One region of the Vreelandella mediterranea genome, then DNA from elsewhere that is predicted to be linked to it. Evidence: predicted binding sites of a transcription regulator. Region 1 holds the regulator's gene; each other region holds the start of a gene.
The links. The regulator FliA, encoded in region 1, starts transcription of late flagellar genes. The targets are predictions, from matches to a motif close to CTAAAGTTNNNNNNNNNNCNGCCGATA.

Region 2: ACWFVE_RS02485 (flagellin N-terminal helical domain-containing protein) is a predicted target of FliA. The motif match lies at 1,574-1,600, and genes of this name have one in related genera.
Region 3: ACWFVE_RS15910 (flagellin N-terminal helical domain-containing protein) is a predicted target of FliA. The motif match lies at 1,240-1,266, and genes of this name have one in related genera.

The regions. Positions count from the first base shown of each region.
Region 1 covers NZ_OZ310198.1:133,003-136,277, reverse strand. The annotation lists gene ACWFVE_RS00640 (OmpA/MotB family protein) at 1-91, opposite strand, end outside; gene ACWFVE_RS00635 (motility protein A) at 96-911, opposite strand; gene ACWFVE_RS00630 (RNA polymerase sigma factor FliA) at 952-1,650, opposite strand; gene ACWFVE_RS00625 (flagellar protein FlhE) at 1,677-2,099, opposite strand; gene ACWFVE_RS00620 (hypothetical protein) at 2,106-2,657, opposite strand; gene flhF (flagellar biosynthesis protein FlhF) at 2,654-3,275, opposite strand, start outside.
Region 2 covers NZ_OZ310198.1:514,279-517,553, forward strand. The annotation lists gene fliD (flagellar filament capping protein FliD) at 1-282, shown strand, start outside; gene ACWFVE_RS02480 (flagellin N-terminal helical domain-containing protein) at 509-1,396, shown strand; gene ACWFVE_RS02485 (flagellin N-terminal helical domain-containing protein) at 1,674-2,534, shown strand; gene ACWFVE_RS02490 (flagellin N-terminal helical domain-containing protein) at 2,800-3,275, shown strand, end outside.
Region 3 covers NZ_OZ310198.1:3,437,396-3,440,670, reverse strand. The annotation lists gene ybiO (mechanosensitive channel protein) at 1-1,174, shown strand, start outside; gene ACWFVE_RS15910 (flagellin N-terminal helical domain-containing protein) at 1,304-2,128, shown strand; gene hglS (2-oxoadipate dioxygenase/decarboxylase HglS) at 2,286-3,275, shown strand, end outside.

The DNA.
Region 1 (3,275 bases):
ATACGTCCAGGTAGCTGGTCAGCCACCCATCTTCACTGTCGCCATCCCCGGTGAATGGCGATTCCAGTGCGTGGCGGGCTTCGCGGTTCATCGCCCTACCCCTTGGCAGGCGCGTCGTTCTCGGCGCGCGGCTTCACGTTGGCATCACGAATCTCGTCGTTGTAGTTGGCCACGAAGGAGTTCAACGTCTCTTCGATGAACGACGGCAAGCGGCGCTTGGTGATCAGCGAGATACCCTCGAGCACCATGTTCATGGTGATCAAGCGCTCTTCGGTGCGCCGCTCGAGCTTCACCGCCACCGGTTTGAAGACCAGGTTGGCAAGCAAGATACCGTAGAAGGTCGTGAGCAGCGCCACCGCCATGCGCGGGCCGATCACCTCCAAGTCACCGGCGTCCATGACCTCCAGCATATTAACCAGCCCCACGAGAGTGCCGATCATGCCAAAGGCCGGGGCGTAGGTCGCCATGGTGCGAAAGATCTGCGCCTCGGCGTGCTCGCGTGCCTTGAGCCGGGCGATACGCCAGCGCAGCATGTCGAAGATTTCATCTTCCTTGGTGTTGGCGATCACCAGCTGAATGCCGGTGCGCAGAAACGGGTTGCGCGTGTGTTCGAGCTCGCGCTCCACCGCCCGTACGTCGCCCTTGAACCAGAGCCGCGACATGGACACCAGCTCGTTGATATCGTCGCGCACGTAGGTGTTCTCGCGGCGAAATACCAGCCCCACCAAGCGTACCACCCGCAGTACCTCCTTGAGCGGGTAGCTGATGAAGGTCGCCGCCAGGGTGCCGGTCACCACGATGGCAAGCCCGGGCAAGTTGAGAAAGCTCTCCGGGGATTCCGCGGTGAAAAACAGCACGCTAACCAGTAGCAGAATACTGGCAAATATACCGATCAAGGTAGAGGGGTTCATCGACGGCTCCTCGCCGGTTGGGTTTAACGGTTAAAATGCGTCAATCTGGCTCGTGCAGCCGCGCGCGCAGACGGCTAATGGCCTGGCTGTGCAGCTGTGAAACACGCGATTCGGTCACCCCCAGTACTGCGCCCACCTCTTTCAGGTTGAGCTCCTCCTGGTAGTAAAGCGCCATCAGGAGCTTTTCCCGCTCGGGCAGCGCTTCGATCGCTGCGATCAGGGTTTCGCGCTGCTGGCCATCCAAAAGCTCCTCAAAAGGCGCATTCAGCGCCTCCTGAGCGGGTTCCCCGCCCTCTTCCAGAAGCTCCTCGAAGGGCAGCAGGTGGCCGCTGTTGGCGTCGTTGAGCAGTTGGTGATACTCGCCAAGCGGCATGTCCAGATGCCGGGCGATCTCGCCCTCCTCCGGTGCCCGGCCCAGGTTCTGTTCGAGATGGCGAACCGCCTCGTCCATGGCCCGGGCCGAGCGCCGCACGCTGCGCGGCAGCCAATCCCGGGTGCGCAGCTCATCGACCATCGCCCCGCGTATCCGCTGACTGGCAAAGGTGGCGAAGCTCGCCCCCTGGGAGGCGTCAAAGCGCCCAAGCGCCTCCAATAGGCCGACCATGCCGGCCTGAATCAGATCATCGAGTTCGATGCTCGCCGGCAGGCGGACCTGCAGCGCCAGCGCCTGGCGGCGCACCAGCGGCATGTGCTGAGTGACCATTTCGCTGTGTTGAATTCTGCCTTGTGCTGTATACATCCTCGTGCCTCGTGGCTATACACTCGTCACTGGTAGTTCACAATCACGTGAAGCCCTTTTACCCGCATCGGCCGCTGCCCGCGCCCCAACGCGAAGCGAAACGCCAGCGGCGCATCGGCGGAAAGCCCGGCCAACCCGGTTTCGCTTCCGCGCTGGCCGCTGAGCTCGACGCAGCGCTCGGGGTGGCAAAGCCAGGCCTGCAGCGCGGCGCCGAACGGTGCCTCATACCCCCAGTGAACGCGTTCGATGCGCCCCTGGGCGATCTCCGCTACCGGCGGCGGCGCCAAAACCTGGCTGCTGACCGCCCGGTCGCTCATGGCCACCATCATACCGGTGACCTCCTTACTCCAGCTGCCGGTGCCCGCCTGAGCGGTCAACGCCAAGCTCGACCCCATCGCCATCAGTAGCGCGACGCCTTGAAGACTCTTTTTCAGAAAACGCTTTTTCATTGTGGCCTACCGCGCTAGTAGCAGCAGTTCGATATTCAGATAATTCGCCGCCGCCTTCTGCAAATTGTCTAAAAGCCCTTCGCGGGGCAAGCCGGGCTCGTGCAGCGCCAGTAGCTGGCGGGGCCCCTGGTTGTCGTTGAGCTGGCGCAGCGTGCGATACATGCTCGCGAAGGCGTCCGCGTCGCTGCGCACCCAAAGCGCCCAGCGTGAATAGCGCTCGCAAAGCGCCTCCAACGGCTCGCTGGCATCCACCGGGATGACCTCCCAGCTTTCCGGGGTCGCCGCCCAGCGCCGGCCAAGCTCGGCCCACTCGCCAAGGCGCTCTTTGACCGGGGCGACGCTTTTCGTCGGCAGCCCCACCACCGCCAGCGGCGTCTTGACCACCGGCGGGGTGGCTTCGCTTGCCGGCGGGGTGGCCTGGGTGTCCACGTCGGGCTCGGCGTACTCGCTGCCAGCCTGCTTTGCTGGTGTCTCGTCGATGGCGGCCTGCTGCGCCCGCTCTTCGTTGCGCAGGCTCGCCCACTGGCGCAGCCCCGAGGCCTGGTCGCCGCCGCTCATGCCAAGGCCTCGCGGCTGACGCTACCCAGCTGACGGATGGCGTCCCGGGTCATCAACATATGCATCAGCGCGTCGAGTAGCGCGGTATCGCGGCGCTTGCGAGTCGTTTTGGAGAGGCGCATCACGTCCTGGCGCAGCGTTTGCGCGGCCTCGTCCTGGGCGTTGTCCAGGTGCGTGGCGGCCGCGGCGGCACCGCTGGCCATCAAAAGGCGCAGCTGGGCGCTAACCTCGCCGCCATCGGCTTCCTTGAGCGCGCGCCAGGCTCGCTTGGTCAATATAGCGGCGGCTTCGCTTTGCAGCTGAGTGACCAGCAGCGATAGCACCTCGGCCCCCAGCCGCGCCGGGGTGAGCCAGTAGCGCTTGGCCACGCGCTTGGCGCTTTCCGGGTCGCGCAGCTCGCCGTACCAGGCGAGAAAATGCCGCCCGGCCTGGTCGGTGACCTCGGCGTGGGCATTCCATAGCTGTAGCGGCTGACCGCGAAAGCGCACGTTGACCCGATGCGAGAGTTCGCTTTCGCCAAACAGGGCCGTCAACGCGTAGCGCTCGCCCTGCCAGTATATCCGCTGAGCGCCGGTCACCTGGCTGACCCAGGTCAAACGCTCGCTTTCCAGCGCGTCC
Region 2 (3,275 bases), 380 kb from region 1:
GCAGGTGACACGAAAGAAGGCGGCTTTGCAGGGAAGATAAGTTCGACGCTCAAGGACATAACCGGGGATGACGGCATCATCAAGAGCTCCATCGGCAGTGCTGAGCTGCGAATAGAGAGCCTGGACCAGCGCAAGCTGCGTATGGAAGCCAGCATCGAGCGAAGCACTGAGCGCTACCGTAAGCAGTTCGGCCAGTTGGACGGCATGCTCGCCCAGATGAACTCCATGAGCAGCTACCTCTCTCAGCAGTTCGATATGATGAGCGCCATGCAGAAGAAGTAGGTCGTATTTTCCTGGCTGGGTCAGAACGCTTTTGACGTAACAGCCATCAACGCAAGTGACGGGGCCGAAAGGCCCCGTTTGCCGTTTGAGGATGCAACGACTTTTTTTATAAAAAAGTGCAAAAGAGTTAAAGAAGTGGGGCGACAGGCCGTTAATTATAATAACGGCGATGCAAGTGCCGATTCATAGGCCTCTCCCGGGCCACTAAACACCGAGGATTAAATTCATGTCTGTTATCAACACCAACATCACTTCCATGATCGGCCAGAACAACCTGAGCAAGTCCCAGGGCATGCTGGCTCAGGCGCAAGAGCGTCTCTCTTCCGGCCTTCGTATCAACAGCGCTTCCGACGATGCGGCTGGCCAGGCCATTGCCAACAAAATGACTGCCCAAATCAAGGGCATGGATCAGGCGAGCCGTAACGCCAGTGATGGTATCTCATTGGTACAGACCATGGAAGGCGGTCTGGATCAGGTTAACGATAACCTTCAGCGTATTCGCGAACTGGCAGTACAGGGTGCCAACGACACCAACACCGCTGATGACCGCGCCGCCATCACTACCGAGATCAACGAGCGCCTGGCAGAAATCGATCGTGTTGCGGGCAGCAACAACTTCAACGGTACTAATCTGCTAAACGTAGCTAGCGGTGCCGGTGCCGCGCTAAGTATCCAGGTAGGTTCTAATACTAACGTAGAGGACGTTATTACAGTTCAACGAATCGATGCTACCGTTAGTGGTCTTGGTTTGGAAACAGCGGCAGGATCTGGTGCTGCTGCAGTAGCTGGTGGGGAATTTAACGTTGCCAATGCTTCTGGTGGAGCTACTCACGCTGAGTTCCAGACAATGATCGATGCCGTGGATGCGGCTACCAAATCTCTGGATACCAACCGCGCAACATTGGGTGCCACGCTGAACCGTTTCGACTCGGTGATTGACAACCTGGCGACCACCACCACCAACCTGTCCGAAGCGCGTTCACGTATCGAAGATGCGGACTACGCGGTGGAAGTGTCCAACATGACGCGTGCCAACATCCTGCAGCAGGCCGGTACCTCCATGCTGGCCCAGGCCAACCAGACTCCGCAGTCCGTACTGTCTCTGCTGGGCTAATAGTACGCTAGCGCTAAATCATGACGGGGCCAATAGGCCCCGTTTTTTGGTTTTTTAACCCGCAATTTTTGTTAATTGAGTTTTTTGAAAATCGCCGCATGGCGGGAGCTTAAGCGCGATGGCTTGGGTGTTGAGTGGCTAATGTTACTTTCCCTTACATAAAAAACGTATTGTTTTCTAAAGACTTTGTACGAGCAGCCGTTACCAAGGGGTAGCGGCATGACAAACGTCGCAAAGTTGGCCCGCTGGCCAGTTATACTTCCAGGAGAAAATACTCATGTCTGTAATCAATACGAATATCACCTCCATGATCGGCCAGAACAACCTGAGCTCTTCGCAGAGCATGCTGGCTCAGGCGCAAGAACGTCTCTCCTCTGGTCTGCGCATCAACAGCGCTTCTGACGATGCCGCTGGTCAGGCCATCGCCAACAAAATGACCGCGCAAATCGATGGTATGAGCCAGGCAAGCCGTAACGCCAGCGACGGTATCTCGCTGGTACAGACCATGGAAGGCGGTCTCGACCAGGTGAACGACAACCTGCAGCGTATTCGTGAGCTGGCAGTACAGGGTGCCAATGACACCAATACTCAAGAAGACCGCGCGGCGATTGCCACTGAAATTAACGAACGTATCGAAGAAATTGATCGCGTTGCGGGTAGCACAAACTTTAACGGCACCAACTTACTGGCGAGTGGTGGTGGTGCTGACCTGAATATCCAGGTTGGCGCGAACACTTCCGGAAACGACACTATTGAAGTCTCCGTTTTTGACGCCACCAGCGAAAACCTGGGCGTAAGTGGGTCGGCGGCTACTATTTCCACGAATGCTGCTTCGGGTGGCTCCGGCGCCACTAACGAAAATTTCCAAGACCTGATCGACGATATTGATGATGCAGTAGAGACGCTTGATACCCAACGTGCGACGCTAGGTGCAACACTCAACCGCTTCGACTCGGTCATCGACAACCTGGCGACTACCGAAACCAATCTTTCCGAAGCGCGCTCGCGCATCGAAGATGCCGACTACGCGAAAGAAGTCTCCAATATGACCCGCGCCAACATTCTGCAACAGGCGGGTACGTCTATGCTTGCACAGGCGAATCAGACCCCGCAGTCCGTGCTGTCTCTGCTGGGCTAATAGTGCACTATTTGTAGCACTTAATAACGACGGGGCCACAAGGCCCCGTTTTTTATATTTTAGGTTAGGTAAAACCTTTTTTATCAATATCTTGTTGTTATTATTTTCCCTGCTTTTAAGCGTCACGCGTTCTCGAGAAAGATTTTTCAAAAAAATGAGCTATCGGCTAAAGAACTCGGTCGTACGGCCGTTAATTATAGTAACGGCGATGCAAGCGCCGATTTCCCGGCCCTTCCCAGGCCACTAAACACCGAGGATTGCTTCCATGTCCGTTATCAATACCAACATCACTTCCATGATCGGCCAGAACAACCTGAACAAGTCCCAGGGCATGCTGGCCCAGGCTCAGGAACGTCTTTCATCCGGTCTGCGCATCAACAGCGCCAAGGACGATGCCGCGGGTCAGGCCATCGCCAACAAAATGACCGCCCAAATCAAGGGCATGGATCAGGCGAGCCGTAACGCGAGCGATGGTATCTCGCTGGTACAAACCATGGAAGGCGGTCTGGATCAGGTTAACGATAACCTTCAGCGTATTCGCGAACTGGCAGTACAGGGTGCCAACGACACCAACACTGCTGATGACCGCGCCGCCATCACTACCGAGATCAACGAGCGCCTGGCAGAAATCGATCGTGTTGCGGGCAGCAACAACTTCAACGGTACTAATCTGCTAAACGTAGCTAGCGGTGCCGGTTCCGCGCTAAGTATCCAGGTAGGTTCTAATACTAACGCAGAGGA
Region 3 (3,275 bases), 3.3 Mb from region 1:
CTTTTTGACCCAGTCCATCGGCCGGCGTATCCAGCTTTCCGAGGATCTGCGCCGCAAGCTTCCGATGCTGGAGCATCGCCTCAATAGCTACGTGCCCAATGCGCTTCGCGTGCTACGCACGATCATCCTGGTGGCCGTGGTCATGGTGGTGCTGGATGCCTGGGGCGCCTTCAACCTGGCCGGCTGGTATGCCTCCGAGCGCGGCGCGCTGATCGTGGGCCGTTTGATCAGCATCGCGGTGATTTTGATCGTGGCGCTAGGGGTTTGGCTCGGCCTTGCCAGCCTGATCGAGCACAAGCTCAACCCGGAAACCGGCGGCGGCGAACCCTCGCCCCGGGCCAGAACGCTACTCAGCCTTTTCCGTAACGCCCTGGCGGTGGCCATGGTGACGATTACCGGCATGATCGTGCTGTCTGAAATCGGCATCAATATCGGCCCGCTGATTGCCGGTGCCGGTGTGCTGGGTCTGGCCATTGGTTTTGGCGCCCAGAAGCTCGTGCAGGATGTGATCACCGGCGTATTCATTCAGATCGAAAACGCCATGAACACCGGCGATGTGGTCACCGTGGGCGGCGTCACCGGCACCGCCGAGCGTCTGAGCATTCGCTCGGTGGCAATTCGCGATCTCTCCGGCACCTACCACGTCGTACCGTTCTCGAGCGTGGATACCGTCTCCAACTATATGCGCGAGTACGGTAACCACGTGGGTGAGTACGGTATTGCCTACCGTGAAAACATCGATTACGCCATCGAACAGCTGCAGCTCGCGTTTGAAGATCTTAAAGCGAGTGAAGAGCATGGCTTCAAGCTGCTGGCGGATATGACCGTGGCCGGCGTGACGGCGCTTGCGGACAGCTCGGTGAACATTCGCGTGGTGATCAAGACCACGCCGGGCGATCAGTGGGGCATAGGCCGTGCCTACAACCGCCTGGTCAAGATGCGCTTCGACGAAGCTGGTATCGAGATCCCGTTCCCGCATACCACGCTCTACTTCGGCGAGGACCGCGACGGCAAAGCGCCGCCCGCGAACCTGCGCATTCTGGATTCGACCGCCAAAGAGAAGAGCGCGGTGCAAACGCCGGTCTCCGAATCCGCGGCGCCCAGCCAGTACACAAGCGAAGCGGACCACAAGACGCCGCACCACGACGACGTCGAGGACACCGACGATACGTAAACGTATCTAAAATGAAAGACCAGCAGGGCCGCCTTCGGGCGGCCCTGCTGCGTTTGCGGTGCCTGCTCATGTTTTCCAGGCGAAGGCCGATACATTCATCAGGCGTTCATCCAGGGATACACCGCAACCATGTTCAGCCTCAAGACCAATATGTCGTCGCTGCTGGTGCAGAATAATCTACGCACCAGCCAGCAGATGATGCAGACCTCCATGCAGCGGCTCTCTTCAGGGCTGCGGATCAATAGCGCCAAGGATGACCCGGCCGGGCAGGCGATTGCCAACCGTATGGGGGCGCAAATGCGCGGCATGGGCCAGGCCATTCGCAATACCAATGACGGTATCTCCCTGGTGCAAACCGCCGAAGGCGGGCTGAATCAAATCAACGATAACCTGCAGCGCATCCGCGAACTCAGCGTTCAGGCCGCAAGCGACACCTACAGTGCCAAGGACAAACGCTCGATTCAGAACGAGATCGACCAGCGCCTGGACGAGATCGACCGCATCGCGGGCCAAACTAACTTCAACGGCAACAACCTGCTTGGCGGCACCCGGGAATTTTCCATCCAGACCGGCGCCAACTCAGGCGACAGCATCAGCGTGCGCATGGTGTCGATGGACCGTCAGGCGCTGGGCCTCGAGGGTTTTAGCGTGCTTCAAGGGCAGGCTACGGACAAGCCCAAGCCCATGGCGCTTTTGGATGAGGCGATTGGCAAGCTCGACCGCCAGCGAAGCTACTTCGGCGCTACGCAAAACCGCTTCGAGAGTGTGATCGAGGGCCTCGACAACAGTATCGTCAATCTTTCCGCTGCCCAGTCACGCATTCAGGACGCCGACTACGCCCGGGAAGCTTCCAATATGGTGCGTGCGCAGATTCTCCAGCAGGCCGGCATCGCTATACTGGCCCAGGCCAACCAACAGCCGCAAATGATCTTGCGATTGTTGGAAGGGCTGTAACCCCCAGCGTCCCACGCCGTCCTTTCGAGCCTGACTTCTAAAAGATCACTCGACGCCACTGACGAAAGCAGGGCGCCGCGTGTTATTTCGTTTGTGGTGCGCCACACTTGTTTGCTTTGATAAGGGGAATCTCCCTACAACAAAGTGAGGCAGCGCCATGGCTCAAAGCTCGTTTCTATCCACCGATGAGGTTCGCGACCGTTTTTCCAGGGCGATGTCGGCCATGTACCAAGCGGAGGTGCCACAGTACGGCACGCTCCTGAGGCTGGTCGATCAGGTCAACAAGGAGACGCTCGAGTGTCAGCCGAGACTTCGCCGGCGTTTACAAGCCCAGGGCGAGCTGACCCGGCTAAGCGTCGAGCGCCATGGCGCCATTCGCGTAGGCACCGCCGACGAGCTGGCCATGCTCGGCCGCTTGTTTGCCGTGATGGGTATGCACCCGGTGGGCTACTACGATCTCTCTGAAGCGGGGGTGCCGGTGCACTCCACCGCCTTTCGCCCCGTCGACGATGCTGCCCTGGCCCGTAACCCCTTTCGCGTCTTTACCTCGCTTTTGCGCATGGAACTGATCGAAAGCGATACGCTCAGAGCCCGCGCCGAGGCGATTCTGGCCGAGCGGGATATCTTTACCCCCAAAGCGCGGGCGTTGATCGAGCGTTTCGAAACCCAGGGCGGTTTGAGCGAGGAAGAGGCCGAGGCCTTCGTGACCGAGGCACTGGAGACTTTCCGTTGGCATCAGGAAAGCACGGTCGATTTGGACACCTACCAGGCGCTTCACGATGAGCACCGCTTGATTGCCGATGTCGTCTGCTTTCACGGCCCGCACATCAACCACCTGACGCCGCGCACGCTGGATATCGACGAGGTGCAGCGGCGCATGCCCCATGAAGGCATGAATCCAAAGGCAGTGATCGAAGGGCCGCCGCCGCGGGCGTGCCCCGTCTTGCTGCGGCAAACCAGTTTTAAAGCGCTGGAAGAGTCGATCCGCTTTAGCGGTGCTACCGAGGGCAAACACACCGCCCGCTTTGGTGAAATCGAACAGCGCGGCATGGCCCTGACGCCCAAGGGTCGGGCGCTGTACGACCAGCTTTTGAGCGAAGGCCGCACGCGGGCTCAGGGGTTGGACAATAACGCCTACCAGGCAGTG